2 linked regions of the Flavivirga spongiicola genome follow. The protein of the gene in region 1 interacts with the protein of each later gene in a pairwise test. Links are inferred from orthologs where the notes say so. Each region holds a gene or a part of one and is shown on either strand. Other genes may lie near its edges.

The links.
Region 2: the proteins of tsaE (region 1) and rlmB interact in binary tests that used the Escherichia coli proteins (3 or more experiments, as listed by UniProt). The link is inferred for Flavivirga spongiicola from one-to-one orthologs.

Annotation. Positions count from the first base shown.
Region 1 is NZ_JAUOEO010000001.1:4,147,091-4,163,330, reverse strand. Bases 9,167-12,139 are described here. They hold tsaE (tRNA (adenosine(37)-N6)-threonylcarbamoyltransferase complex ATPase subunit type 1 TsaE), read left to right. Parts: upstream 9,167-10,432; coding sequence 10,433-10,846; downstream 10,847-12,139. Other genes in these bases: Q4Q47_RS16505 (TonB-dependent receptor domain-containing protein), read right to left, coding at 11,715-12,139; Q4Q47_RS16510 (hypothetical protein), read left to right, coding at 11,140-11,667; Q4Q47_RS16515 (hypothetical protein), read left to right, coding at 11,034-11,171; porX (T9SS response regulator signal transducer PorX), read left to right, coding at 9,167-10,239. Outside these bases: Q4Q47_RS16570 (DUF6970 domain-containing protein), read left to right, coding at 1-288; Q4Q47_RS16565 (DUF4082 domain-containing protein), read right to left, coding at 488-1,069; sucD (succinate--CoA ligase subunit alpha), read right to left, coding at 1,205-2,077; Q4Q47_RS16555 (UDP-3-O-(3-hydroxymyristoyl)glucosamine N-acyltransferase), read right to left, coding at 2,215-3,159; efp (elongation factor P), read right to left, coding at 3,268-3,834; lpxA (acyl-ACP--UDP-N-acetylglucosamine O-acyltransferase), read right to left, coding at 3,865-4,650; Q4Q47_RS16540 (bifunctional UDP-3-O-[3-hydroxymyristoyl] N-acetylglucosamine deacetylase/3-hydroxyacyl-ACP dehydratase), read right to left, coding at 4,653-6,059; lpxD (UDP-3-O-(3-hydroxymyristoyl)glucosamine N-acyltransferase), read right to left, coding at 6,050-7,072; Q4Q47_RS16530 (HD domain-containing protein), read right to left, coding at 7,217-8,437; more of porX, read left to right, coding at 8,686-9,166; more of Q4Q47_RS16505, read right to left, coding at 12,140-14,147; Q4Q47_RS16500 (alanine dehydrogenase), read left to right, coding at 14,353-15,558; Q4Q47_RS16495 (hypothetical protein), read left to right, coding at 15,597-15,968; Q4Q47_RS16490 (sugar transferase), read left to right, coding at 15,975-16,240. UniProt on the Escherichia coli protein: Required for the formation of a threonylcarbamoyl group on adenosine at position 37 (t(6)A37) in tRNAs that read codons beginning with adenine.
Region 2 is NZ_JAUOEO010000001.1:1,007,941-1,024,198, forward strand. What follows is about bases 9,175-12,165. They hold rlmB (23S rRNA (guanosine(2251)-2'-O)-methyltransferase RlmB), read left to right. Parts: upstream 9,175-10,295; coding sequence 10,296-11,036; downstream 11,037-12,165. Other genes in these bases: Q4Q47_RS03835 (RagB/SusD family nutrient uptake outer membrane protein), read left to right, coding at 9,175-10,223; Q4Q47_RS03845 (rhomboid family intramembrane serine protease), read right to left, coding at 11,126-11,854; Q4Q47_RS03850 (replication-associated recombination protein A), read left to right, coding at 11,997-12,165. Outside these bases: Q4Q47_RS03820 (SusC/RagA family TonB-linked outer membrane protein), read left to right, coding at 108-3,407; Q4Q47_RS03825 (SusD/RagB family nutrient-binding outer membrane lipoprotein), read left to right, coding at 3,418-4,854; Q4Q47_RS03830 (SusC/RagA family TonB-linked outer membrane protein), read left to right, coding at 5,429-8,725; more of Q4Q47_RS03835, read left to right, coding at 8,736-9,174; more of Q4Q47_RS03850, read left to right, coding at 12,166-13,274; Q4Q47_RS03855 (hypothetical protein), read right to left, coding at 13,348-14,226; Q4Q47_RS03860 (DUF5723 family protein), read right to left, coding at 14,216-15,631; Q4Q47_RS03865 (hypothetical protein), read right to left, coding at 15,628-16,191; Q4Q47_RS03870 (YjjG family noncanonical pyrimidine nucleotidase), read right to left, coding at 16,237-16,258. UniProt on the Escherichia coli protein: Specifically methylates the ribose of guanosine 2251 in 23S rRNA.

The sequences.
Region 1 (16,240 bases):
CCAATTACATCTGCAAAAACTAATGGCAATTGTTTGGAGATAACGTTTAGTATACTTTCTACTCAAGATAGAATTGAAGATGTAAAATTGGTAGATTCTGGTGAGGTTCTAGAAAGCAGTCCTGCACAAAGACGTATAAAATTCAATCTTAAAGAAAGCCTAACTAAACCAACTTCTATATCTGTTACAACTTCTTTTGATGTTTCGAATCTTGCAGAGCAAGGAGAAACTATCATATTGAATATTGATGGGTTTGGTACTTCTATTGAATATACTAGAGCTCCTTAAGCAAATATAAAATATGATTTTTTGACATAAATTAAAAGAGAGTGTCTAAAAGTAAGTTCGATGTCATATTGAGCCTGTCGAAATATATTTAACTTACAGATAATCAATATCGGTTTCGACAGGCTCAACCTGACAAATCAAATTATAAAGACCTTTTAGACACCCTCTTTTTCAGTATACTTCTTTTATTATGCAAGCGTTAATTATTGGGCACAAATTTAATATCTACCATTCCTAGATAAGATGTTTCCGAGAACGTATCTGGCAATGTTTGGCTGGTGCCATAGTTCGACCCATAACCAGAAATTAATATGTCTCCCATTTCTACAGGAAATAAATCATTTCCAGCATTAGTAAACTGGTAATAATCATTAGTATTAACTGAAACAAAGTAAGCTGTTCCAGAACTTATAGTTATAGGTTCTATAGCTTCGAAAGAGAGAAGCCCTGAACTTGAAGTAACCATTGTAGTTGCTAAAATGGTTTCTGTTTCTACATTCCATAGGGTTACTCGATATATATCATTGTTTGGTACTCTAATACCTAGTGCCGTGATCTTTCCATCTTTAAATGATTTAAATTTATAGCCAATTTCAAAGATACTAGGACCATCTACTTTTTGATAGTTTACCTGCATGTGTCCACTTTCTATCAACGATTTCATTGGATATTGTGGTATTGCTTCTACTTCTACAATTTCTATTTCATCATCATTTTTAGAGCAATTAAAAAGAGATAATGCTATGATTGTTAGTCCTAATATTATTTTTTGTGCTTTCATAATTCCTGTTTTTTAGTTTTATACTAGTATATAAAAGCAGTGCTATTTTTGTTACCCTATATTTTAAATTTATTGCATAAAAAAATCCGTTAACTTTTTAGTTAACGGATTACTTATTTTAATGAGCTATTAAGTTTACCCTAATACTTCAGCTATTTTCTTTCCTATTTCGGCAGGAGAATCAACCACATGAATACCACAAGCTCTCATTATTTTCTTCTTAGCTTGAGCTGTATCATCACTTCCTCCTACAATAGCACCAGCATGCCCCATAGTACGTCCAGCAGGAGCCGTCTCTCCAGCTATAAAACCAACAACCGGTTTTTTGCTTCCACTAGCTTTATACCAATTAGCAGCATCTGCTTCTAATTGCCCTCCTATTTCTCCAATCATGACAACTGCTTCAGTCTCCGGATCGTTAATTAATAATTCAACAGCTTCTTTTGTCGTCGTTCCAATAATTGGGTCTCCACCAATACCAATGGCTGTAGTAATTCCCAATCCTTGTTTCACTACTTGATCAGCAGCTTCATATGTAAGTGTTCCTGATTTAGAAACAATACCTACTTTACCTTTTTTGAAAACAAAACCTGGCATAATACCAACTTTGGCTTCTTCCGGAGTAATAACTCCTGGACAGTTGGGGCCAATTAAGCGACACTCCTTATTTTTAATGTAGTTGGATGCCGTAATCATATCTGCAACCGGAATACCTTCTGTTATTGTAATAATAACTTTTATACCAGCATCTGCGGCCTCCATAATAGCGTCGGCAGCAAAAGCAGGCGGCACAAAAATAATAGTGGTATCTGCCCCTACTTCGTTAACTGCATCTAAAACGGTATTAAAAACCGGCTTATCTAAATGTGTTTGCCCACCTTTTCCTGGTGTAACACCGCCAACGACATTCGTTCCGTATTCAATCATTTGACTAGCGTGAAATGTACCTTCACTACCTGTAAATCCTTGAACTATAATTTTTGAATTTTTATTTACTAAAACACTCATAGGTGGTTATTTGTCTTTTAATTAATTTAATTGAGCAAATGTAATTTTTTGTATTAAAATTTTAAAGTAAAAACGTACTTTTTATTTTAAGAACTTGCTTAAGGCTTTTTCAAATGAGTTCTAATAAAAACCAAGCTCTATTTTATATTCTGTTCCTTTAATTTTTCAAGTATTTCAGGAATCTTTCTTATGGCTGCTATTTCTTTATATTTTGAGCGAAAATCATCAGCTGGAATTCCGAAATAACTTTTACCGCCTTCTAATGATTTGCTAACTCCTGCTTTTGCCGATATTACAGCTTTTTTTCCAATGGTAATAGCGCTAGTAATCCCTACCTGTCCCCAAATAGTAACTTCATCTTCAATGATAACACAACCTGCAATCCCTACTTGGGAGGCAATTAGACATTTTTTTCCTATGACGGTATCATGCCCTACCTGCACTTGATTATCAATTTTAGTACCTGCTTTAATCGTTGTATCTCCTGTTACCCCCTTGTCAATAGTACAGGCCGCTCCAAGATCTACATCATCTTCAATTACCACGCGCCCTCCAGACTTTAGTTGATCGAATCCTTCAGGTCTGTTTTTATAATAAAAGGCGCTTGATCCTAAAATAGTTCCAGAATGTATTATAACATTGTTCCCTATTATAGTATCATCATAAATACTTACGTTACCGTGTATTATGCAATGGTCACCTATAACAACATTATTACCGATAAAACAATTTGGTTGGATTACTGTATTTTTTCCAATTGTTGCAGAATTTGATATAGCAGTGTTAGATGCTTTAAAAGGCTTGAAATGATTTGTAAGCCTATTAAAGTCTCTAAAAGGATCATCACTAATTAATAATGCTTTTCCAGAAGGGCAAGCTACTTCTTTATTAATAAGTATAATGGTCGCTGCAGAATCAAGTGCTTTGTCATAATATTTAGGATGATCGACAAAAACGATATCTCCAGGTTCCACGACATGAATTTCATTCATTCCGAGAACAGGGAAATTAGCATCACCAACAAAAGTGCAATCAATTAATTCTGCAATGTCTTTTAAGGTATGTGGTTGCCAAAATTTCATAATTCAGTATTCAGTATTCAGTATTCAGTATTCAGTATACAGTATATACAGTCTTCAGTATATGAGTAAGTACTGCTTACTGGATACTGGTAACTGTGGACTGATTTATTATTCCTTAACACGTTCTTTATAAGTCCCTTTTTCAGTTTCAACTTTTATCTTGTCCCCTTCATTAATAAATAAAGGTACATTTACGGTTGCTCCTGTTTCAACAGTTGCAGGCTTTGTTGCATTGGTAGCAGTATTTCCTTTTACTCCTGGTTCGGTTGCAGTGACTTCTAATATAACACTTGCCGGCATTTCAACAGAAAGTGGCATATTATCTTCAGAATTAATAATAACTGTTACAACTTCACCTTCTTTCATTAAACTTGGATTATCTAGAGCAGATTCCACTAATTGAATTTGCGCGTAATCTTCTGTGTTCATAAAATGGTAAAATTCACCATCATTATATAAAAACTGGAATTTATGGGTTTCTACACGTACATCTTCTAATTTGTGCCCGGCAGAAAAGGTATTATCCAAAACTTTACCACTAGTAACACTTTTCATTTTTGTCCTAACAAATGCGGGGCCTTTACCAGGTTTTACATGTAAAAATTCTATTATTTTATAAATATCATTATTATATTTTATACATAATCCATTTCTAATATCACTTGTAGTTGCCATAAATTCTCTTTTGTATAATCGTTAGTTTAATTAATTTGATTTGAAATACCCTTTCATGATACCTCGATGCGAATTTTTTATAAATTGAAGAATTTCATCACGCTCTGTTGTCGCCTCCATTTCTGCCTCAATAATTTCTGAGGCTTGAGTATTATTATAATTCTTTTGATAGAGTATTCTGAAAATATTTTGAATCTCTCGTATTTTCTCTGTTGTAAATCCACGTCTTCTTAGTCCGACAGAATTTATTCCAACATATGACAAAGGTTCACGTGCTGCTTTTACATAAGGAGGCACATCTTTTCTAACCAAAGATCCACCGGTAACAAAAGCATGGTTACCTACAGATACAAATTGATGCACTGCCGTCATTCCTGCTAAAACAACATAGTCACCTATTGTTATATGTCCTGCCAGTGTACTATTATTAGAGAAAATACAATTATTCCCAACAATACAGTCGTGAGCAATATGACAGTAAGCCATTATTAAGCAATTATCACCGATAACGGTTTTCATTCTATCTGCTGTACCTCTGTTAATAGTGACACATTCCCTTATGGTAACATTATCTCCTATTTCTACAATGGTATCTTCGTCATTATATTTTAAGTCCTGAGGAACAGCTGAAATAACTGAACCTGGAAAAATATTGCAATTTTTACCAATTCGGGCACCTTCCATAATGGTTACGTTACTACCTATCCAAGTCCCCTCTCCTATTTTTACATTATTATTAATAGTTGTGAAAGGTTCTATTACGACATTTTTAGCAATCTTGGCACCTGGGTGAACGTATGCTAGTGGTTGGTTCATATTTATTTTACTTTAGAGATTTGAGCCATTAGTTCTGCTTCTGCACAAAGTTTACCATTGGCATATGCATAGCCTTGCATGTGGCAAATGCCACGGCGAATAGGAGTTATTAACGAACATTTAAATATTAACGTATCTCCGGGCATTACTTTTTGTTTAAACTTAACTTTATCCATTTTCATAAAGAAGGTCAAATAATTTTCTGGATCCGGAACGGTATTAAGCACTAAAATACCTCCCGTTTGTGCCATGGCTTCTACAATTAAAACGCCTGGCATTACAGGTGCTCCAGGAAAATGACCAGCAAAAAATGGTTCGTTCATTGTTACATTTTTTATAGCTGTAACATGATTATCTGTAAGCTCAAAAACTTTATCTATTAATAGAAATGGTTGCCTGTGAGGAAGCATGCTCATAATTTGATTAACATCCATTAGAGGCGGTTGATTCAAATCTATATTAGGTACATTATTGCGACGTTCGTTTTTTATTATTTTAGCTAATTTTTTAGCAAACTGTGTGTTTACAAAGTGTCCAGGTTTATTTGCTATGACTTTACCACGAATTCTTGTTCCTATAAGTGCCAAATCTCCTAAAACATCCAGCAACTTATGTCTTGCTGCTTCATTTGGATGGTGTAGCGTCAAATTATCTAAAATACCATTTGGTTTTACAGCTATGGAATCTTTTTTAAAGGCTACTCTAAGCTTTTCCATAGTTTCTGGAGATAATGCTTTGTCTACATAAACAATGGCATTATTTAAATCCCCTCCTTTAATTAACCCATGCTCCAACAACATTTCAATTTCATGTAAAAAACTAAATGTACGTGAGTTTGAAATATCCTTTTTGAAATCTGAAATTTTATTTAAAGTAGCGTTTTGAGTACCCAAAACTTTAGTACCAAAATCTACCATGGCGGTTATTTGGTATTCTTTAGAAGGCATTACTAAAATTTCGCTACCAGATTCTTCGTCTGTATAAGAAACAATATCTGTAATGACAAACTCTTCTCTAAAAGCATCAAGTTCTACAATACCAGCTTTTTCAATAGCATCTACAAAAAATTTGGAAGAACCATCCATAATAGGCGGTTCCGAGGCATTCAATTCGATGATAGCATTATCAACATCTAACCCAACCAATGCAGCAAGCACATGCTCTGAAGTTTGAATTGCTACACCATTTTTCTCTAAACAGGTACCTCGCTGTGTATTGGTGACATAATTTGCATCAGCTTCAATTACAGGTGTGCCTTCTAAATCAACACGTTTAAATGCTAATCCAGAATTGGCAATAGCTGGTTTGAAAGTTAAAGTAACATCTTTTCCTGTATGCAAACCGACACCAGTTAAAGAAATTTCATCTTTAATAGTTTTTTGCTTTATTTCAGTATTAACTATTCCCATTTATTTTTTTCTAATTCATTAATATTTTTTACAATCTTAGGTAAGTTTTTAAAATGCACATAGGATTTGTTATAATCACTCAATGCTAGTGCAGGTGAACCCTGAAGGATTTCATTATCTTTAACATTTCTAGCTATACCCGATTGTGCTTGGATTTTCACGTTGTTACCAATAGTAATATGACCAGCAATACCTACTTGCCCTCCAATTTGGCAGTACTCACCAATTTTAGTCGAACCGGCAACACCAGATTGTGCTGCTATTACAGTATGCTTGCCTATTTCTACGTTATGAGCAATTTGAATTTGATTATCCAATTTAACCCCATTCCTTATTATGGTAGAACCCATAGTCGCTCTATCTATAGTAGTTCCAGCTCCCACATCAACATGATTTTCTAAAATAACATTTCCTATTTGAGGTATTTTCTTGTAACTACCATCTGAATTTGGTGCAAAACCAAAGCCATCAGCTCCAATGATTGCTCCAGAATTTATAACACAAGAGGTCCCTATAATAGTATCTGAATAAATTTTGGCTCCAGAAAAAACAATGGAGTTTTCGCCAATAGTAACATTATCACCTATATAAACATTTGGAAATATTTTAACATTATCCCCTATTTTAACATTATCCCCTAAATATGAAAACGCTCCTAAATAAATATTATCGCCAAATTTTGCAGATTCTGATATAGACGAAGGTTGTTCAATGCCTACTTTGTTAAGTTTTGCAATATTATAATACTCAAGTAATTTAGTAAAGGCGGCATACGCATCTTCAACTTTGATTAATGTCGTGTCTATTTCGGTTTCAGGGACAAAGCTTTTATTAACTATGGCCACTGACGCTTTTGTAGAATATATATATTGGGTGTATTTTGGATTGGATAGAAACGTTAAGGAACCCTGGGTTCCTTCTTCAATTTTAGATAATTTTGAAACTTCTACATTTGGATCACCAACAATATCACCTTCTAATATTCCTGCTATTTGTTGTGCTGTAAATTTCACACTGAAAAGTTTGTAGTTTTTTGTTTGATTGACGCAAAAATAGGAAAAATGTACTAAAGTTTTTCATGTGCCGATGCTTATTGTTTTCTAAAGACACATGTCACATTTTATATAGTTATATTTTTTTTAATTTGTAAAAATTAACTATAGTACTTCTTTAGGGTAGCAGATATAATATTTAGTTACGGGTTTTGATAAGGCCTTTAGATTAAGTTGATCTGAAGCTTTAACGATGTCCTCAATTTTCCCCGATTTATGTAAAATATTTATACCTTGGTGTTTCAGTTGGTAGGCCTGATTTGAGATTTCTCCAGTAAACACAAAATATGTTGCTTCTTTTTCACTTATTCTATATGTAGTAATTAAATCTTGAATATGTTTTTCTAGATTTTGCTTTTTAATGACTTTACTTTTCAATTTAATTTTTAATAAGTCTCTGTTTATTATCATTTTACTCAACTTACTAAGTACAAAGTCATCATGATGTTGCCAGTGTTTCATAGCCGAAATAATGTCATAATCATCTAACTGGGAAAATATATCTAGCGTATCGTTGTCGAAATTATCAATTGCTATTTTATTCTCTAAAAAGAATAATAAAGCTTTGCTGGCTTCTAATTGAACCCCAATATGATGTAGCTCCTTAGCGCGCTTTAAAACTCGAATCAATAATTGTTCTGCAACCAATCCCGTTTTATGCAAGTAAACTTGCCAGTACATGAGACGTCTAGCCACCAAAAATTTCTCAACACTATAAATTCCCTTTTCTTCAATTACTAATTCATCATTAACAACATGAAGCATCGTGATTAATCGTTCACTATTTATATTGCCTTCTGCAACTCCGGTATAAAAACTATCCCTCTTTAAATAATCGGCCCGATCCATATCCAATTGTCCGGAAATAAGCTGACACATAAATTTTCGATGATATTCTCCTTTGAAAATTTGAATAGCAAGCGTTAAACTTCCGTTAAATTCTTTATTTAATAGCTCCATAAAAAGCAAAGAAATGTCTTCGTGCGATACATTATTAACGATACTATGTTCCATAGCATGAGAGAAAGGGCCGTGACCTATATCGTGCAACAAAATAGCAGCGTACAGTCCTTTTTCTTCCTCTTCAGAAATCGCAACTCCTTTAAAACGAAGTACATTGACCGCTTGTTGCATTAAATGCACACAGCCTATAGCATGATGAAATCTAGTATGGTGTGCCCCGGGATAAACCAAATATGACATACCCATTTGAGTAATTCTACGTAACCGTTGAAAATATTTATGCTGAATTAAATCGAAAATAAGCGAATTTGGAATAGTAATAAATCCGTAAATTGGGTCGTTTAATATTTTAAGTTTGTTCAAACTTGAAAAAGTTAATGTTTAATAGACACAAATATAATTATATACAGACTATTATTTAATACATAACAAAAATTAAAACAGTGCCTCCTCGAGCACAGTCGAGAGGTCCCTTTATTATAGAGTCTTAAAAAAGAAAGTCTCGACTGTGCTCGACCCGACATTTAAGAGCTTATATTAATTTTTGTTACGTATTTAAAGAAATCTAGATAAAAGACAATTACCAATAAATGATTATTAAAAACATTTAAATGAATACAATACAAATACTTTGGGTAGATGATGAAATTGATCTACTAAAACCTCATATTCTATTTCTGGAACAACGTAATTATAGCGTTACAACATGCATGAGTGGCAGTGAAGCTATTGATGTCATAGATGATAAAAATTTTGATATCGTATTTTTAGATGAAAATATGCCTGGGCTTACTGGTCTTGAAACTTTAAATGAAATAAAGGAAAAGAAAGACAACCTCCCTGTTGTTATGATCACCAAAAGTGAGGAAGAATATATTATGGAAGAAGCTATTGGTAACAAAATAGCGGATTATCTCATTAAGCCTGTAAATCCAAATCAAATATTATTAAGCTTAAAGAAGAATTTGGATCATTCTCGATTAGTATCTGAAAAAACAACTTCAAACTATCAGCAGGAATTTCGGAAAATCGCTATGGATTTATCTATGGTTAATTCTTATGAAGAATGGGTCCATTTGTATCAAAAACTTATTTATTGGGAAATTCAACTTGAAGATATTGAAGATGCAGGGATGTTCGAGATTTTAGAGTCTCAAAAAAATGAAGCAAATATTCAGTTCGGTAAATTTATAGAGAAGAACTATGCCAATTGGTTTAAACCGAACTCAGAATCCCCCATAATGTCCCACATGCTTTTTAAAGAAAAAATTGCTCCTGAGATTAGTGAAGATCAACCAACGGTTTTAATTGTTATTGATAATTTACGTTATGACCAATGGAAAGTTTTTGAACCTATAATTAACAACTATTATAAAAAAATCAAAGAAGAGGCTTTTTTCAGTATTTTACCAACGGCCACTCAATATGCTCGTAATGCTATTTTTTCTGGGTTAATGCCTAGTGAGATGGAAAAGTTATTTCCAGAATATTGGAAAAACGATACCGATGACGGTGGTAAAAATTTGCATGAAGCGGCCTTTTTAGATACCCAGATGAAACGATTAGGATTAACTCATTTAAATTATGATTATCATAAAATCACAAATCTGAAAAACGGTAAGAAATTAGCTGATAATTTCAAATCACTTAAGTCTAACGACTTAACAGTTGTTGTCTATAATTTTGTTGATATGCTATCACATTCCAAAACAGAAATGGAAGTTGTTAAAGAATTGGCTTCAAACGATAAGGCATACAGGTCTTTAGCTTTAAGCTGGTTTAAAAACTCACCCCTTTTAGAAATGATACAGCAGGCCCAACAACTAGGGTTTAAACTCATTTTAACAACAGATCACGGTACTATTAATGTTAAAAATCCATCAAAAGTAATTGGTGATAGAGACACAAGTTTAAATCTTCGTTATAAAACCGGAAGGAGCTTAACTTACGATGATAAGGATGTATTGGTTTTTAAAAACCCAAAAGAAGCTCACTTACCGTCAATAAAGATGAGTAGCTCTTATATTTTTGCAAAAAGCGACTTGTTTTTTGCATATCCAAATAACTATAATCATTATGTAAGTTACTTTAGAAACACCTATCAGCATGGTGGTGTTTCTCTTGAAGAAATGATTATCCCTTTCGTAGTTTTTGACCCAAAATAAATATAACCGTTATTATTAAAACAGTGTCTGAATTTATAAAACTAAATCTACTATCGGAAGGAAATTAAATAACCTTTATATAGATCAATTAAAAATAAAAACTCTATGTAAAGCAAAAAACATCGATAAAATACATTTTTTTGTTGTTTTTTTGATTTTTTATGGTTATACTTGCGTATAAAATTTAATAAAATTGGAGATTAGCTTTGGATTAAATGATGTTGAAAATATTGCAAAACAGCTCATTAAAAATGTAAAAACTAAAACCTTATTGTTTTATGGCGATATGGGTGTTGGTAAAACAACATTAATAAAAAACATAGTAAAAGTTTTAGGTAGTGATGACGAAGTAAGTAGTCCAACATTTTCTATTGTAAATGAGTATCAATTAAATAATGATAAAGTATATCATTTTGATTTATATAGGATAAATGATTTAGAAGAGGCTTATAATTTTGGAATTGAAGATTATATAGACTCGGAGCATTGGAAACTGATCGAATGGCCAGAAAAGATTGAACCCATTTTAACGGATCATTTCGATAGAGTTGATTTAGAATTAAGTACTAATAATAGGATTTTAAGACTAAATTTAAAAGACATATAACTAACATAATTACTAGCTTATACAAATAAATAACATAAAAAACACTCCGAATTTTGAAGTTTTACGGGAAAACCACATTGGAAATTTAAAAAAACTCTTTTTTTAACATTTTTTTAACATTTCAAGAAAAACTTCAAAATTGCCTTTAGTTACATTTGGATATATTAATTAATAAATCCCTTTAAAAATGAAAACTAAAAAGTATGTAATTGCAATCGCAATTTTCGGAGGAATGTTGTTTATGGCTCAAGCTGCTGATGCTTACAACCAAAATGGACAACAAACAGCAAAAATTGAAAAGAGTAAAATCAGACTCCCAAAATAATAATATTAATAAAAAGGATCTAATCCTTGGGAGTGTAATAGCTACTTTGGTAGCTATTACACCTTATTTGTTCGATTTATACCAAAGTGTTCCAGATATAAAAATTTGGAACACTTTTTTATTTAACTATGAGAGTACACATTATGAAAGCGTTCGAACTGTAGCATGGACGCTTACCAATAAATTAGTTCCTTTATTATTAATATTTCTATGGTTTTTTACATGTCGTCATTGGTGGTATCATGCATTACTAGTGCCAATTGCTATGTATTTTTATCAAATAATTATGACTTTTAATGATGATATTGAATACTTAGATTCTAATCACATAATGTATTTAATACCAGTCATGGCAATTGTAATACCTACCATTTATTTGATTAGGGCAAGAATATTTAATAGCTTATCTGAAGTCAATAAATCAATGCAAGAACTTGAAGATGAATTTAAAATGTCTCCTAAAAACTTTTGGGGTAAGGTTAAGAATTATTTTTAGCTTAACACACTTTCGTTTGATTACTGCCAATTTTAATCAAAAATCAATTAATTTGTATTTTCTTTAAATCGCTCTCGCTCATTTAGATCTATTTCTTTTTTATTTGTACGCAATCTAAAGTTTCCAAACTTATAATTAAACCCAAAAGTAAGTAATCTGTTTTCTCTTCTCGATTTTAAAAACACATCTTGATTTAGGTATTGAGTAATTGTTTTAAAGTTTTGAGTATTAAATATATCTGTAGCTCCAATACTAAGTGTTGCTTTTTTATTCCAAAATGTTTTTTTTATACTTATATCAATTCCCGATCGTGCACTTGCATCTGTTGGCCCATTAACTATAGGTGATATATATAAATAGGAAATATCTGCTGTTAAACTATGATCTTTTAAAAAACTATAGTAATTGATTATTTGCCCAAAGATTGACCATCTGTTATTTACTAATAGGGCGTTACTGCTTTTTAACGCAAAAAATTCTTCTTCATAATAAAAAAGAGATGATAACACATATAAATTCCAGTTATTAGCTAACTTTTTATATGTTGTAAAATCTAAGCCATATGAAATACTACGATTTATATTAGTATCTACATATGTTAACTTATTATTGTCATTGTCTTGAAATATGATTCGAATTGTTGGATCAGTTTCATAGCGATAATAGAGCTCAAAAGCATAATCCTTTTTTAAAGTGTATCCTAAAGTAAATGTATCATCAATTTGAGGCTTTAAATTTGGGTCTCCAGTTATATATACATTATCATTTAAAAAATACTTAAACGGGTTTAATTCATTATATCTCGGCCTATGTATGCGTTTATTATAGTTAAAATACAGTTCATTATTATCGTTTAACTTATGCAGTAAATGAAGAGATGGAAACAACTTTAAATAATCATTATTACTATTTTGACTAGTAGATAATGAATTCCCTTTTATATCCGTATGTTCAACTCTTAGTCCAGATTTAAAACTCCAACGCTCCCAATCTTTGGAATAACTTATATAGGCTGCATAATTAATTTCATCATATAAAAAAGTATCAGAATTTTGTAAATCCTCTATTTTTATATCATTTTCAAAAATAAACTGATTTAAGATACTTTCAGAATTAATATTAGAAACCTTGCCTCCTGCTTCAAATTGTGCTGAACCATTTATTGGCAATTCATAATCTAGCTGACCTGTATATAATTTTATAACCTGACTTGAAAATGTTTGAAATCGATTACTTCGTATGAGTATATTATCAGGAAAACGATAGTCTGTATCTACATTTTGGAAACTCGAAAAATCATAATTTGTATGATGCGTACTTATAGAGAGCTTCTCCCCTTCCTTTTTAAATTTATGCACATAATCAAGTGTGAAAGCCAGATTGAAGGTTTCATCCACCTTACGGTTTAAAGTATTAAATGTAGAATCTAAAGTTTTATTTGCGTTAAAAACTTCGGTTAGAGAATTAACAAAAGTGTTTGTATGGTCTCTTGGAGTGATTAACATGCTTGTTGAAAAACCAAGACTATTACGATCATTTATATCATAATCTATATTGGCATTTATATTTTGGTTTGAAGTTTCGCGTGTTCTTTTATAATCTGTTTCCCAACTTGATGTATTTTGATTGTTGTCATTTAAAAAGTTTATAAATTCGTTATTATGCTGAAAATCCTTTCTAGGGCTTATACTATAGTTTATATAGGTGTTGAGTTTTTTTGCTTTAAAAAAGTGACTCGTTCCAAATGAATATTTTGGAAATTCTGAGCCTTGTCTATAATTCCCAAAAACACTTCCGTTATAGCCTGCTATAATATTTCTATTGGTTACAATGTTAAGCACGGCACCACCTTCTGCTTCATACTTTGCAGGAGGATTTGTTATGACTTCAATCGATTTTACATTAGTGGCAGAGGTGCCTTCTAAAAGTTGCTGAACCTCGCTTGAAGACAAATGCACCCTTCTGTCATTTATATATACCGTGGGTGTTGATTGTTTTACAGTTATAGTACCATCATGAACCAAAACACCAGGTGTATGCTTTAAAACATCTAAAACATTATCATTCGATAACGTAGAGTTTTCTACATTAAAAACCAAGCGATCTACCATGCGATTAACTGTAGGTCTCTTTGCGACCACCGTTATTCCATCAAGCGTTTCTAAATTTTCTTCAAGTATTATAGTATCAAAATGAATGTTTCTATCGAGTTCGACTCTTGTAGAATATGTTTTAAACCCAAGGAATCTAATTTTTAATATATAATCCCCGGCTTTTAGATTTTCGATTATAAAATAACCTTTTTCATCTGTAGAAGTACCATTTGCAATTTTTGAACCTCCTAAACTAGTAATTAATATATTAGAATGCGCTATTGGATTATTATTGTCATCTTTAACATAGCCATTTAACCTATATTCTTGAGAAAAAGATGAGAGAGAAAGCAACAGAATAAAGTGATAAAATAGATTTTTAATCATGGATGTATTTGATAATGCAAACTTATAAATAATTAATTTAAAACATTTTATTGAGGAGTTATAAAAATAATAATTATTTTCTTACAAGAATTGAAATTAAAATATTAATCTTGTTAGCTTTTAAAAAACTAAAATAATTATTTTCAGTTTGTGTTAACAATAGAAAATTTATTTGTAATTTGATTTTTTATTAATTAAACTAACCATGTCGAAACCACTCTCGCCTTTTACTAAGGAACAACTTTTACCTCAAGAAGAAACTCTTGAACTACTAAAACGCAAGGGAGAACTGTTTATAGGTATACCTAAAGAGACTGCTTTTCAAGAAAAAAGGGTATGTTTAACACCGGATGCAGTATTTGCTTTAGTAAGTAACGGGCATAAGGTATTGCTTGAATCTGGAGCAGGAAATGGTGCCAGTTTTAGTGATAAGGATTATAGTGAAGCTGGTGCTGAAATTACAAAAGATACGGCTAAAGTATATGCTTGTCCTATGGTTCTTAAAGTGGAACCTCCAAGTATAGAACAAATTAAACTTATTAATCCGCAAACCATATTAATATCTGCGCTTCAGATAAAAACCCAATCTAAAAAATATTTTGAGGCATTAGCCTCAAAACGCATCACAGCATTAGCTTTTGAGTTTATTCGTGATGCCGATGGTGCATACCCTGCTGTAAGATCATTAAGTGAAATTGCAGGAACGGCTTCTGTCTTAATAGCTTCAGAGTTATTATCTGATACTAAAGACGGTAATGGTAATGGGTTAATGTTTGGAAACATTAGCGGCGTACCTCCTGTAGAGGTTGTCATACTAGGAGCTGGTACCGTTGGGGAATTTGCAGCTAGAAGCTCGATGGGGTTGGGTGCAAATGTAAAGGTCTTTGACAATTCTATTACAAAATTAAGACGTATACAAACAAATCTAGGCAGGCCATTTTTTACATCTACAATTACTCCAAAAAATTTAACAAAAGCTCTAAAACGCTGTGATGTTGTTATTGGAGCGGTGCGAGGAACAAATAGAGCTCCTGTAATCGTTTCTGAGGATATGGTGCGATCTATGAAAAAAGGAGCCATCATAATAGATGTAAGTATCGATATGGGAGGTTGTATTGAAACCAGCGAAGTGACTACACATAAAAACCCAATATTTATTAAGCATAATGTGATACATTATTGTGTTCCTAATATTCTAGCCAGATACTCGCGTACTGCCTCTGTTTCCATAAGTAATTTTTTTACACCTTATTTATTAAAAATAGCAGAAGAAGGCGGTATAGAAAATTCTTTAAGATTTGATAAGGGTTTGAAAAATGGATTGTATTTTTACCACGGAATTTTAACTAGTAAATCTGTAGGTGATTGGTTCGATTTGGATTTTAGCGATGTTAATTTGCTTATTTTTTGATTGATTGCAATTCTGATTTATTTCACTAAACACATTAAATGAAACTTATACAGCGCGTTGGTTATTATCTTGGTGGTTTTTCTATCGGATTAATAATTTTAGCTTTCTTTTTAAATGGAAAAAAAACATCATGCAGCTATGGTCCAGATGCTAGAGTTTTAAAGAATATTAGGCTGAAAAAAATAGTTTATAGCAATCATATTCAATCTCATTTAGAGGATTATAATTTAGATTCTGTAGCTATAAATTATATTTTGAAAAAAGGAAGTATTGATTTTTCTAAAAGTAATGCAAGACAAAAGCCATGCGGTATGTACAATATTGAAGGTGAATTTGAAAAGAAAGATATTATTTTAACTGTTGAAAATTGTGATAGTATTGCGACTATAACTACTTTAAAAATAGAATAAACCATAATGCTTAAACGTAGTTTCGATGTTGTTTTTTCTATAATGGGGTTATTTATTCTATCTCCATTTTTAATATTAATTGCTGTTTTAATTAAATTAGATTCAAAAGGACCTGTTCTTTTTGTTCAGGGACGTGTTGGCAAAAACAATATAGACTTCAACATTTTCAAGTTTCGTACTATGCGTGTACAATCTCAAGGGAAGGGACTCCTTACCTTAGGAAATAATGATTCTAGAATAACTAAAGTGGGTTATTTTTTAAGACGTTATAA
Region 2 (16,258 bases), 3.1 Mb from region 1 along the record:
TTATTCCAAACCAGCTTCAACTAAATCCTTCACAGACAAGTTATTATCCTTTTAGAGTAAGTTTTGTCCCCGATTTTTACCATCGACTAATTCTAAATTATTACAAAATGAAAACAAAGTTTAGTGTAATGCTGACGCTATTATTGGCGTTAGCTGTGCAATTAGCATTTGCGCAAAAAAAGACAATTTCAGGAACGGTTTCAGACGAATCTGGCTTACCACTTCCCGGAACATCTGTCTTGATTAAAGGTACATCTTCCGGTACCTCATCTAATTTTGATGGTAAATATTCTATTGAAGTTTCTCAAGGACAAACCCTTGTATTCACTTTTATAGGATACACCACTCAAGAAGTTATCGTTGGATCATCTAGCACTTTAAATGTATTACTACAAGAAGATACTTCTGCTTTAGATGAGGTGGTTATTACAGCACTTGGTATTTCCAGAGACAAAAGATCTTTAGGGTATGCAACCCAAGAAGTTCAGGGAGACGAACTTACTGCTGTAAAAAGTGGCAATTTTGTGAATGCTCTTTCTGGTAAAGCATCTGGTATTAAAATTACTAAAACGACCAACTTAGGAGGCTCTACTAATGTATTAATTAGAGGTAATACGTCTCTTACAGGAAACAATCAAGCATTATTTGTTATTGATGGTGTGCCAGTTAGTAATAGAAATACAAATACAAGAGGTCAAGAGCAAGCTAATGGTGGTCACTATGATTATGGTAATGCCGCTTCTGATATAAATCCTGATGACATCGAATCTGTAAATATTTTAAAAGGTGCAGCCGCATCTGCTCTTTACGGATCCAGAGCTGCCAATGGTGTTATTATGATTACTACAAAAAAAGGCAAAAAATCTAAAGGATTTGGTGTTACTGTAAATTCAGGCGTTACTTTTGGTTCTATTGACAAAAGCACTTTTATTAAGTATCAAAAAGAATATGGAGGAGGTTACGGCCCTTATTATGGTGATTGCGAATGTTTATACTTAAATAATCATATTGATATTAATGGAGATGGATCACCTGACATCTCCGTACCTTATGGGGAAGACGCATCCTATGGTGCTAGATTTGATCCTAACCTATTAGTATATCAATGGGATTCCTTAGACCCAGATAATCCCAATTTTGGATCGCCAACGCCATGGGTTAATGCTAAAAATGGCCCCATAACATTTTTTGAAACACCAGTAACATTGACAAACTCTGTATCTTTGGATAAAGGTTTTGATGATGGCTCTTTCAGAATTAACTATACAAATTTTGATCAAAGTGGATTAATGCCTAACAGTTCCATAAGAAAGCATAATTTTTCAATGAGTGGAAGATTCGATCTTAATGAAAAACTTCACGCTTCCGGATTTGCCAACTACCTTAAAACCAATGGACTTGGAAGAAACACTACTGGGTATGGCGATAATATTGTTGCAGGGTTTAAACAATGGTGGCAAACTAATGTTGACATTCAACAACAAAAAGATATTTATTTCAAAACCAGAAGAAATGTCACTTGGAACCCAGGGTCAGGTTATCTTACAGGTGATTTAACTCCTATATATTGGGATAATCCATATTGGACCCGTTATGAAAACTATCAAACGGATGAGAGAAACAGATTTATTGGTAATGTCTCTTTAACTTACGATTTAAAGAATTGGTTAACTGTGACTGGTAGAGTAGCTACTGATACTTATAACGAATTACAAGAAGAACGAAGACAAGTTGGAAGTGTCCCTACTGATTTTGGAATCGGGACTGGCGCAGACGGAAGTATTAATAGAAACACTGTTGATTCTGGTTATATGAGAAGAGATATTACAGCTACTGAAACGAATTACGATTTAATGTTTAATGTAGATAAAGATTTAAGTGAGTCTCTTAACTTAAAAGCCATTCTTGGGGTAAACATTAATAGAAGGGAGTTTAGCAGATTAACCTCGGCTACGCAAGGAGGTATTAGTGTTCCTGGGCTTTATACATTAAAAAATAGTAGAGACCCATTAGCTTTACCAGTTGAAACTGTATGGAAAAATGGAACAGATGGTATTTATGGCAGTCTTTCCTTAGGCTATAATGATACTTTTTATTTAGATGCTACACTTCGTAGAGATCATGTTTCTACACTTCCTAAAGACAACAGTACATTTTACTACCCCGGTATTTCAGGTAGTTTCATCTTTAGTAAATCGGTTGATATAGATTGGTTATCTTTTGGTAAGTTTAGTGTTAACTATGCAGAAGTAGGCAATGGTGCTGCAGGAGCGAATCAATTGGAAGATTTTTATGATGTTAACACACCATTTGGATCAGCTAGCACCTCGGTTGGAAACACAAAAAACAATCCAAATTTAAAGCCAGAAAGAACAAAAAGTTACGAGTTTGGTCTTGAGACGAAATTCTTAAAGAATCGTTTAGGTATAGAAGTTGCATATTACCAATCAAACTCTATAGATCAAATTGTTGGCGTAAGAGTATCTGAAGCAACTGGTTATTTATATAAACGTGTAAACGCAGGTGAAATTGAAAATAAAGGCGTGGAACTTTCTTTATCTGGTTCACCAATAAAAACTGATGATTTTAGTTGGAATGTCAATGTAAACTGGACTAGAAACAGAAACAAAGTATTGTCTTTGCCGGAGGGACTACAAACATTACAGTTAGGTAGTTTCCAAGGTGGTATAACAATAAATGCTCAAGTAGGAGCACCTTACGGTGTTATTTATGGATCAGACTATACATACTTGGATCCATTAAATCCAACACCTGAGACAAGGTTAATTGATGCAACCTCTGGTGAGTATATGAAAACATCGACATCAGATAATATTATTGGTGATTCCAACCCTGATTGGCAGATGGGTATCAGCAACCATTTTAGCTATAAAGATTTCACCTTTAGTTTTTTAATAGACATTCAAGAAGGCGGCAGTATTTGGTCATTAGATCAATATTATGGCCTTGCGACAGGTTTACCTGCTGAAACAGTCTTTTTAAATGACTTAGGAAACCCTGTAAGAAACACTATTGCCGATGGTGGTGGATTTATCAATGTAGGTGTTAATCCAGATGGATCTACAAATACAACGCGCATTAGAGCTGATAGATTTGGTGCTTTCGGATACAGAAGAGGTTTACCTGATAAAGCATTTTCTTATGACGCCGGTTATATTAAATTAAGAGAAGTAGCACTTACTTACAATGTACCAGAAAAGCTTCTTGAGAGCACGTTCCTTACCGGAGCTTCTTTCAGCGCTATAGGCTCTAACTTATGGATGGACAAAAACCTTCCCCATGCCGATCCGGAATCTGGATTAGGCGCAGGTAATATTCAAGGTTATTCAGTAGGCTCATTACCTTCTACAAGAGATTTTGGCTTTAATGTTAAATTACAATTTTAAAATTTTGACTATGAAAAAAATATTTTTAATAATGACTGCAATCTGTATTGCATCATGTTCAAGTAATTTAGAAGACTTGAATAGAAACACCAAGGATCCTGCTGCTGTATCTGGAGAATCCTTATTTACAGGAGCTCAAAAAGCTTTAGTTGATCAAGTTGTCCACATTAATGTTAATGAGAACAATACGAAGTTATGGTCTCAGTTTTTACAAGAAACGACATACACTGACGAAAGTAATTACGATCAAGTTACCAGAACCATTCCTGAAAACCTTTGGAGTGCCATGTATAGAGATGCTTTAAAGGACTTAGATGAAGCAGGGAAAATTATTACTGAAACAACGTATTTAACGGATGAAATAAATGCATTAAAACCTAATAAGTTAAATATTATTGAGATTTTAAAAGTTTATGCATACAGTCACTTGGCTGAAACTTTTGGTGATGTACCCTATAGTGAGTCTCTAAATATTGAAATTTTAAGTCCAAAATATGATGATGGCATAACCATTTATAAAGATTTAATTTCCAGATTAACGACTGCTATCAGTAATTTAGATGATAGCAAAGATAGCTTTGGGTCTAATGACAATATTTATAAAGGAGATGTCGCTAGCTGGATAAAATTTGCAAATTCTTTAAAATTAAGAATGGGCATGTTATTAGCTGACGCAGATGATACCTATGCAAAAACTACCGTTGAATCTGCTATTGCCGGAGGTATTATAACAAGTAGCGCAGAAAATACAAATATGCAATATGGATCATCGGCTCCTAACACGCACCCAGTTCATACAGAAGCAATATTAAGTGGTCGTGATGATTTTGTTGCTGGTGCCACACTTATTGATTTAATGAATACGTTAAATGACCCTAGAAGACCTTTATGGTTTCAAACTGTGGGCGGTGACTATATAGGTGGTGAAATTGGCTCACCATCAACTTACTCTAGCCATTCACCTATGTCTGAACAGGTTGTCGCTGCTACGGCCCCAGGTGTCATATTTTCTTATTCTGAAATGCAATTTTTATTAGCTGAAGGCGCTGAAAGAGGGTATGCAACAGGTGATACTGCCGCTAATCATTATAATGCCGCAATTACTGCTTCTATTGATGAATGGGGAGGAAGTGCAGCAGATGCTGCCACTTATTTAGCACAACCATCTGTTGATTACGCTACGTTAATCGGAACTCAACCCTGGAGACAGGTTATAGGAACACAAAAATGGATTTCTTTATTTAATAGAGGCCCAGAAGCCTGGACTTCAATCAGAGTTTTTGACTTTCCAATCTTAGCAACTCCTACAGAAGCTGTTTCGGGGTTTCCAAACAGATACACGTATCCTATTGTAGAACAAACTATTAATGCGACAAATTATAATGCAGCAGCTTCAGCAATTGGAGGAGATTTAGCAGAAACAAAATTATTCTGGGATAAATTTTAAGGTATGTATCTTCTTATATAGCCGATACAGATGGTTAAGGGATTTAATTAATTTTTGGCTGTCCTTTAGGGCAGCCTTTTTTGTTTGGTATTATTAGTTATTATTTTGGAGAAAGAGTTATTAAGTGGTCGTCAAGGTCAATGAAATTGTTTACCACCAATTATAATGATTTTTTGAACTTCAAACACTTTATTATGAGGAAGTATTAATAAAGTAGAAACCAAAATAAGAATTGTTATAATGAGCCATAATCTTAAAAAAGTGAGTTTAGTCCAATAAAACAAACCCATATTATGTTTTTAAGTTCCAAATAACTAGAATATAAATCCTTTTATGAAAAATAAAAAAATCTTAAAAATAAAAAATCACCTAAACACCTCTTAAACAACCGCTTTTATATTCAAAAAAGTACATTTTACTTTTAAAATAAATCAAAAACCCCATATCAAAGCTTATTATTTTTCTATCCTTTTTCTTAAAATTTCTCGCTAAAAGGCAAATTTTAACCATTATTTATTGTTTTATTAACTTTTTATTATGATTTTTGGCATTGACTAATTCAAATAATTATAAAATGAAAACAAAGTTTAGTGGAATGCTAACGCTATTGCTAGCGTTTGCAGTGCAGCTTACGTTTGCACAAGAAAAGACAATTTCAGGTACAGTTTCAGATGATTCTGGCTTACCATTACCTGGAGCGACCGTCTTAGTTAAAGGTACTAGTTCTGGTACATCTTCAGATTTCGATGGTAAATATTCAATTAGAGCAAATCAAGGAGCAACAATTGTTTTTAGTTTCGTAGGGTATACAACTATAGAGGTCCCAGTAGGAGCTTCCAATACAATTAATGTCACTTTACAAGAAGATGCAGAAGCTTTAGAAGAAGTTGTGGTAGTTGGTTATGGTACTTCTACAAAGAAGTCATTTACAGGAACTGCAGCAACTATTAGCTCTGAAAATCTAGAAGCAAAAACGTTTCCTAATGTATCACAAATGCTTACTGGTGAAGCTGCAGGTATTACTGTTGTAAATACTTCTGGTCAACCTGGTAATGTATCTACAGTTCGTATTCGTGGATATGGTTCGGTTAATGGTAACAGAGAGCCTCTTTATGTAGTAGATGGTGTACCATTAACGGTACCACGTTTAAGAAATAGTGCTGTAAATGATGACAACCTAGAAGCTGATTTTAACAACACTATAAGTCCGTTAAACTCTATTAACCCACAAGATATAGAGAGTACTACTGTTCTGAAAGATGCAGCGGCAACTGCAATTTATGGTTCTCGTGGAGCCAACGGGGTGATTTTAATAACTACCAAGAAAGGTAGATCAGGAGAGTCATCAATAGAAGTAGATTTTAAAACTGGTATTACTACACAGTTAATCCCTAGATATGATGTCGTTACATCTCCGGAAGAGTATATTGGATATGCTTGGGAAGGTATATTCAACAGAGGTATAGGAGAGGGAGAAGCTGACCCTGCTGCCTATGCAAATGCAAACTTATTTACATCAAGTTACATCAATGCAGCCTATAATATGTGGGATGTGGCTAATGTAGGAGAACTGATAGATCCCGCAACCCGTACTGTAAGACCTGGTGTAGCAAGACGCTACTCACCGCAAAGTTTTAGAGATTTAAGTTTTCAAGCAGCTTTTAGATCAGAAGCTAATCTACGTATGAGTGGAGGAAACGAAAAAACTAAATACTTCGCATCTGCTGGTTACTTGGATGATAAAGGTTATGCTTTAAATACAGGATTCAAAAGACAAAATACACGTTTAAATGTAACGTCTGAAGTAAAGAAATGGTTAAAAGTGGGATCAAATATGAGTTACTCATTCTCTGAAAGCCAAAACAATGGTCAAACTGTTGGTTCTGAAAACCTTTTCGAATTTGCTGACAAAAACCCACCTATATTCCCAGTATTTTTGAGAGATGATAATGGGAACCTTGTTCCTGAACCAATATTTGGTGGTTTCCAATATGACTATGGTTCTGCTTCGCCTTTAGGAAGACCACGAACAAGTGCAAACTTATTAAACCCAGTAGGGTCTGCGATTTATGACTTCTTAGGAAGTAAACGTCATGATATTATTGGTAATTTCTCTGCAGAAATTATATTTAGTGAAAGTTTAAGTTTCGAAACTAAATTCGGTCTTCAATATTCACAAGACCGACAAAAGAGTTACAGCAATCCTTTTTATGGATCGGAAACAAGTTCTGGTGGAACATTATTCCAACGTGACAACCGAGATATTACAAAAAACTTTTTACAATTATTACGATACACTAGAAGTTTTGGTGAACACAATGTTAACTTCTTAGTAGCTCATGAAAGTAATGATTATGAACGAGAAAGAAATACGGTGTCAAAACGTGAGGCAGCAATTCCTGGAATACTTGACTTAACCAATTTTGTTGTTCCTCAAGGTTCTCCTACAGGATTCATAGAAGGAGCCTCTATTGAATCATATTTTTCTCAAGTGAATTATAATTACAAGGATACTTATTTCTTATCAGGTTCTGTGCGTCGTGACGGCTCATCTCGTTTCGTAAATAATAAATGGGGAACTTTTGGTTCTGTAGGAGCATCTTGGATAGCTAGTAATGAAGATTTTTTAGTTAACAGCGACGCCATATCATATTTAAAAGTAAAAGCATCTTACGGTGTCATTGGAGACCAAGCAGGTATCGATTTTTTCCAATCATCAGATACATTCAATATTAATAATTTAAATGATGGTGTTTCATTATCTGAAAGATTAAACGGAAATCCCGATTTAACATGGGAAACATCTAAAATGTTTCAAACTGGTGTAGAAATATCTTTTGGTAAATTCATTGATCTTGACGTAGATTACTACATTAAGAATACTGAAAACCTCTTTTTTAATAGAAGAGTTGGGTCGTCTCAGGGAATTTCTTCAGTAACGGTTAATGATGGGGTTTTACAAAACCGTGGTCTTGAATTTAGTTTAACCGCTCATCTTATAAAAACTGAAGACGCCTCTTTAGATTTTACATTTAACGGAGAGCGTGTAACTAATGAAATTACAACAATGCCGCTTGAGCCTTCTACAGGTCTGCCGAGAATTATTGATACTTCAGCACTTTACTATGGCTATTCTCAAGGGAGCTCCATATTTGATTTCTTCCTACGTGAATGGGCTGGTGTAGATCCTGCTACAGGAGTAGGCCAATGGAACCAATATTTTGATGATGCAAACAGTAATGGTACATTAGAAACAGGAGAAGAACTAGGTGTTAATCTAACGCAATATCTTAATGATAATCCTGGCGCAAATATTCAAAGCCAGACAACGACATCATACTCTGCTGCTACGCTTAAATATGTTGGTAAATCAAGTATTCCAAAACTTCGTGGTGCATTTAGGTTAGCTGGGCAATATAAAAACTTTAATTTATCTACTCAATTTACGTATAGTCTAGGTGGATACGCTTTAGATGTGCAATACTCTGAGTTAATGAATGATCGTTTCGGAGCAGGAGCAAATAACTTTCATAGAGATATCGCTCAAAGATGGCAACAACCTGGTGATATTACAGATGTTCCTCGTATTTCTGATAACTTTGATGCTAATGTAGGATCGTCATCAACAAGATGGTTAATTAAATCTGATTATCTAGCTCTAAATAATGTACAATTAGGTTATTCTTTACCTTCTAAGTTCCTTAATAATACGGGAATAAATAAAGTACACCTATCGGTATCTGGAGATAACTTATTTGTACTAACAAAAAGAGATGGGTTCAATCCTTCTACCACAGAAACTGGTAACACAGGAAGACGTTTGTATGCTCCTTTAAGCACAATAACTTTTGGGGCACGTGTTAAATTTTAAAAAAAAAAAAATGAAAAATAAATTTATAATTTCAACGTTAATCGCGGCTTTTACAGTTGTATTATTCAGCTGCGAAGATGACTTTTTAGAAAAAACGCCCTCTGAGTTTTTTACTCAAGCTCAAATATCTGAAGCTGCAGAAAGCGATCCAGGCGTAATTGCCTCAACTCTGAGTGGTATCTATTCTCTAATGGTACAAATTGAGACTGGTGGAACCACTGGTGATGATGACTTTGGTCAAAAGGGTAACGATATTTTTGGTGATATGCTCTGCGGTGATATGGCCTTATCTGTAAGTACATTTGGTTGGTACAGAGCTAGTATTACAGAATTCCAAGGTACACAAGATTTTACTTTTGGAGATAACAGACAAGTATGGAGGTATTACTATCGTGTTGTACGGTCTGCTAATGCAGCTATAGCGGCATTAGGTGGTAATGACGCTGTTCCGGAATCAGATAGTGGTAAACACCTTTTAGGTCAAGCAAAAGCGATTAGAGCGCACTCTTATTTTTATTTGACTCAATACTTTGCGAATAATTATAATCCTTCTGCTGAAATATTACCACTTTATGATGACATTGATGATTTAAATGGGCCAAAAGTAGCTACTAGCGAAATTTACGCTTTAATGGAAAGTGATTTAAGATCTGCTATTACATTACTCGACGGTTTTAATCGTTCTGCAAAAAACGAAATTAACAAACCTGTAGCTCAAGGGCTTTTAGCTTATGTATTAGGTTCTAGAAGAGACAGTTGGGCAGAAGTTGCCACATTAACTAAAGATGTTATCGATAATGGCGGTTTTCCTTTAATGACAGCTACAGAAATAGTTGGAGGTTTTGACGATGTTGCTACTCCTGGTTGGATGTGGGGAATCGATTTAACTTTAGAAATTGGTTTAGACTTAGTATCTTGGTGGGGACAAATGGATTCATTTTCATTTAGTTACGCTTGGGCTGGTGATTTTAAGGCCATCGATCAAGCTTTATATGATCAGATACCAGAAAATGATGCCAGAAAAGAACAATTTAGGGATGCAGCTCATCCTGGTAGACCACTTTTACCTTTAAACAAATTTTATCATGAAGGTAGAGTTATAGGTGGGCAACGTAATATCGAAACAGATTATATATATATGCGTGTAGCTGAAATGTATCTTTTACATGCTGAAGCTTCAGCAAGAAACGGCGCTGAAGGTGATGCTAGAACTGCTTTAAAACAATTGTTAGATTTACGTATTCCAGATTCATCATATGTGGATGGCTTAAGTGGTCAAGCACTAATTGACGAGATTTATCTACAAACTCGTATTGAATTATGGGGTGAAGGTAAAAGTTATTTAGCAATGAAAAGAAATGAGGCTACTATAACGAGAGGTTCTAATCATTTATCAAATGTAGGTGTTCCTATTGATCATGATGATGAGCGATTAACTTTTGAAATTCCAGAATTAGAAATTCAAAATAATCCGTTTATAGACTCTCAAAATGAGTAAATAGATAAAATATTCAATTTTTTGAGGCCATCTAAAATTTTAGATGGCCTCTTTTTTTATACCTTTACCCCAATGGAAAACCAAACACAAATATTCGGTATAAGAGCTATTATAGAAGCCATTAATGCAGGCGAAACAATCGACAAGGTATTTCTTCAAAAAGGCTTAAAAGGAGAGCTTTTTAGCGAATTGGAAACCCTTTTAAGAAAAAATTCTATCAACTCTTCTTATGTACCTGTTGAAAAACTTAACAGACTCACCAGAAAAAATCACCAAGGTGCCGTTGCTCAAATTTCACCAATTGAATTTCATGAGATAGAAACTTTGGTTTCAAATGTTCTAGAATCTGGTAAAACGCCTTTATTTTTACTGTTAGATCAATTAAGCGATGTTCGTAATTTTGGAGCTATTATTCGTACCGCAGAGTGTACTGGTGTTGATGGTATTATTATTCAAAAAAAAGGTGGTGCACCTGTAAATGGTGACACTATTAAAACAAGTGCCGGAGCTGTTTTTAAAGTACCTATTTGCAAAGTTGACCATATTAAAGATGCTGTTTTTTATATGCAGGCATCTGGCATCCATGTTATTGCCGCTACCGAGAAAACAGAGAATACCTTATATGATGTTTCTTTTAAAGAACCTTGTGCTATTATTATGGGGTCTGAAGGTAGAGGTATTAACCCGTCTACTCTAAAAGTTGTTGATGCAAAAGCTAAATTACCTATATTGGGAGAGATTGAATCTTTAAATGTTTCTGTTGCATGCGGTGCTTTTTTATATGAAGTAGTGAGACAGAGGATTGATGATTGATGATTGATGATTGATGATTGATGAATTTAGAACTTGGAACTTGGAACTTGGAACTTGGAACTTGGAACTTGGAACTTATTGACAATATATTATTTGCTGTCTTTCGGTTTTTCTTTATAAATATAATTGATTTCTGTTTGCTCCTCTTCTGTTTCAATATGCTCTATAAAATTTCCATCTTCATCAAAATGTTTTAAAAAAGGGTCATCCTCTTCATTATAATTTTCTTGTTCCCAAACATACTTTTTTGGTTTTGCAATTTCTCTTCTGAAAAAAAGTGCAAATAACAACCCTGTAACTAAACCAGACAAATGTCCTTCCCACGATATTCCTTCTTTTACAGGAGCTACATACCATAACATACTTCCATAAAGGAAAATAACTAAAAGAGACAACGCTATAAGCCTATAATGTTTTGCAAATACCCCCTTAAAAAAGGTAAAACTCACTAAAACATAAATAAGTCCACTGGCTCCAATATGATAGGATGGCCTTCCAATACACCAAGTAAAAAATCCTGAAAATAAAATTCCAAATAATACAACTTTCCAAGCTATCGGTCTATAGAAATAAAACAAAGCCATGGAAAGCACAAATAATGGAATTGTATTATGATAAATGTGCTGTATATCTCCATGAATAAAAGGACTTAAAACAACCCCTCTTAACCCTTTTAAAGTTTGAGGATATACACCATATCTACTAAAATTAAAACCAAAACGCACTTCAAACCAAAATACCAACCAAATGGTTAGCACAAAAAAAACTGGGTATATAATAACGCCTGTTGAGAACTTAAAATGGTCATGCTGTATCATTCTATAAATTTAACTAGTCTATATCAAATAATTGACCAAAAGGAGAGTATATGTTAGATTGTCACCTTTTATTTATAAATTATTATTTAAAATATCTGCAATAAGATTCCTGCCTTCGCAGGAATTCTTTTAATTTTACATTATGAATGAACCTTTAGCCGAACGTTTAAGACCAAAAACACTGAATGACTATGTGAGTCAGAATCACTTGGTTGGTAAGCAGGGCAGCTTAACACAGCATATAAAGCAAGGTTTAATCCCTTCAATGATTTTCTGGGGTCCGCCAGGTACAGGAAAAACAACACTTGCTAATATTATTGCCTCGGAATCCGGTAGACCTTTTTATACACTAAGTGCTATAAATTCAGGCGTTAAAGATATTCGAGATGTTATTGATAAAGCAAAACAAAGCGGTGGATTATTTACTACAAAAAATCCTATTTTGTTTATTGACGAAATTCATAGGTTTAGTAAGTCTCAGCAAGATTCTTTGTTACAAGCAGTAGAAAAGGGTTGGATTACATTAATAGGTGCAACTACTGAAAATCCTAGTTTTGAAGTTATTTCGGCACTTCTATCTCGTTGTCAGATTTATATTTTAAATGCATTCAATAAAAACGATTTAGAGACGCTTTTAAAGCGTGCCATTGAAAAGGATGAATATATTTCTAAAAAAACGATTAAACTAAAAGAAACAACTGCACTCATAAGGCTTTCTGGCGGTGATGCCAGAAAACTACTTAATATTTTTGAGCTTATTGTAAATTCTTATGAATCTAATAAAATAACTATTACTGACAAATCCGTTTTGGAAAGAATTCAAAGTAATACCGTTCATTATGACAAAACCGGAGAACAGCATTACGATATTATTTCAGCTTTTATAAAATCGATACGAGGTAGCGATCCAAATGCCGCTGTATATTGGTTAGCTCGTATGGTAGAAGGCGGTGAAGATGTTAAATTTATAGCACGACGCTTACTCATTTTAGCTAGCGAGGATATTGGTAATGCAAACCCAACGGCTTTAGTAATAGCCAACAATACATTTCAGGCAGTTTCTACAATTGGCTATCCTGAATCTAGAATTATATTAAGTCAGTGCGCTACTTATTTAGCATGCTCACCTAAAAGCAATGCTGCCTATAAAGCTATTGATAAAGCACAGCAATTGGTTAAGGAGACTGGCGACTTGTCGGTGCCTTTAGAAATAAGAAATGCACCAACCAAATTAATGAAAGAATTGGGATATGGTGACAATTATAAATATGCACATAATTACGATCTCAACTTTGCCAATCAAGAATTCTTACCAGATGAAATTAAAAACACGAAACTTTACGAGCCAGGAAACAATACTCGTGAAAATGCTCATAAAGAATTTTTAAAACAGCGCTGGAAGGATAAATATGGGTATTAGTATTGTTGTTGTTTGTTGTTTGTTGTTTGTTGTTTGTTGTTTGTTGTTTGTTGTTTGTTGTTTGTTGTTAAAACTAGAACTTAATATTTAATATATCTTGTTTTAAAATACCATTAGCGTAATATTCTAAAATCCAATCATCTCCTTTTTTGTATATAATGGCGCTTTTATTTTCAACTAAAAACACATGATCTAGTTTAGTTTGTTTGATTCTATATACCACTTTTGGAGAACTATCAACCAACTGAAACCCATTTTCAATTTCTTGAGCATATAGCACCTTAGATAACACCTCCTTTATATCCGCTTCCATGGTGTCTTCTTCTTTAATTGCAGGTACTAATGTTACAGTTTCTACCTTTGGTTGGACTTCAATGACCTTGGGTACATTGGTTACATTTTCTGCTTCTTTTTCCTTTTTAAGATTTTGAATCTCTTTCTTTAATTCCTGAATCTCTTGAGCTACTTCACTCTTTGTTCCTGTATTTTGAGTTTGTAAAGCTGTTATCTTTTCGTTAGGTTCATATTTATAATTAAGAGCTTCAATAGAATTAAAAGCATTTCTTAGAGCTCCAGCATAAGCTTTAGCATAATCTTTTTCTCTACTTTCTCCTAACTTAGAGGTATAAATTAATTGATCGTTACAATCTTTTAGTTCTACAGTTAATTTAGTTTTAAACATCCCAGACCCCTTAATGGCATCAGACCTTAATGCTAAGCATCTATTTCTTGCTAAATCATCGGGATAAGCATCTCCTTCCATCAAGGCTACAAATCCACATTTCTTAAATAGAAACTGCGTTAATGAATTTAATTGATATTGGTCTTTCTTCTTTAAAAAATCAAATTTATTAGGAACAATCACATACTTATAATCGTTTAAATTAGATTGTGAAAAAACAGTAGTGATAATAAAACAGGCTATAATCGCCGAAAAAAATTTAGTCTTCATTTTTATTAAATATATAGTTAAACCCTAATTGTAAAGATACACTTTGTGCACTATATATATTTTTTAATTCTAAAAAATTGTCTGCCATAATATAAAAATTTAGACCTCCTAAATTAGCAGACATTCCTAAACCTATATTATTAGCAGAATAAGAGTCTATAGTATATGTAGCTTTAACCTGTAAACCATTAAACAAACGCCTGTAATAATACGCTGTTAGTGCCAATTGAGGTTGCTTAGGTCTACTCATCGCAAATAATTGCAAACCTGCACTATTTTGATAACTATCATCTTCTATTGCACAATCACATGTTTCATGTTTTTTCTTTCCAAAGGCGTAATTTAATGACGTATTAAGCTTTATAGGCCGCCATGTTGTATACTTAGCTGCTGTAGTATCTAGTTTAAATATATCTTCAAAATTATCTTCAATTTCATTCCAATACTCTTCAGCCGTTTGTCCATTTCCCGTATCAGGAAAAATAGGGTTTACGCCTTCAAACACATAGTCACCTTCTATTTTGTAATTTTCGATATCTTTTGTATGTCTAATAAAACCTATATCCAATAGACTAGCATCCCAGCTCCATTGTTCATTTAACTGACGTGTAAAACCAACATCGAACCCCAGTCCCAGATTTCCACCAAACAAAATACGCTTTTTTAAATCTTTAACAACAGAATCGGAATCAGACTCATCATCACTTAAACTAGCCAATCCGGAAGTTCTAAGTTCTAAATCTAAATTAAAGATATGATCATAAAAATTGTTTTGCCCAAGTACAGTTGTAAAACGACCTTGGTTTTTCGTAGATCTTACGTTTGCGATGCTCGAATATATTTTTCCTCTAACCCCAAAAGTAAAATGGTCATTTACCTTTTTATTATATCCAAGATGCAACACAGAAATAGCCTCAGCAGCAACACTCATATGATTAGCTTTAAATGGTCTATTAATATTATTTTGATTGCCCTCTAAAGCCAAGACTGCTAAATCTTTAGGAAAATAAGCTATAAAATCTAGTTCTTGATATAAACCAAAACTTAGATATTCATTCTTTTCGTAAGAGCTTCCAAAAGAAAATCCACCTGAAAAAATTTCTAATTGTTGATTTGCGCTAAAAAAATCCTTAGGCTTCATACTATAAACAGCATTTTGAAGCTTGGTGTTAAAATCGATACCGTCATCTGCAAAAATATCATAAACAGTACTTCCTGTTATCCCTACATTAACATGAATATGTGATAATAATGGAATCCCAAAATACCAATCATTTTTAATTTTCCCACCTGGATTAAGTAATAAAGATTGTGGTATTTCTGAAAACCCGTAAAGTAATTGCTTGTTTTGTGAAAAGGAAAAACTACATGAAATGACTATAAAAAACAAAATTATTCTTCTCATATTGAATCACCTATATTCAAATAAAAAATAGCCTTAGATTTTAATTTAATTCTACCTGGCGTTGTTTGGTTAATAGATCCTCCAGGTAGTAGACTAAGAGTAAACACTAATTTTTTAGTACTTTTTAAAGCTATTAGCGTGTCTCCTTCAAATTCTTCTACATGATTTGATAAGACATCACTACCATCTGTTGATGGTGAAGCCGGAATTATGAACATATGCGATTGTTGCCCAGCGTCATTAATAAAATCTACTTGTACTTGAAATGCTTTATTAATTGAATTTGTAGTTTCAAATACAAAGTCTGCCTTAATAAGGTTATCTACTATAAATTTATTATTAAAAAGATCTATTTCTATAGAGTCCTTAATAGAAATTATTTCTGTGCTATTGAATAAGAAGCTACTGGCAGGTTCATCAAAAAATATGAGACTAGACTCAATAACGGGGGAGATTTCAAAATCATCAGCTTGTTCAAAATCAATTTTCTTAGCACAAGAAAAAAAACTTAAATATAGTGTAATGACTAAAAACGAATAATTGATTATTTGTTTCTGCATAAATTAGATATAGGGACAAAACGCTAAATTAAAAAAATTAGTGTATTATAAATATTTCTTCAACTGA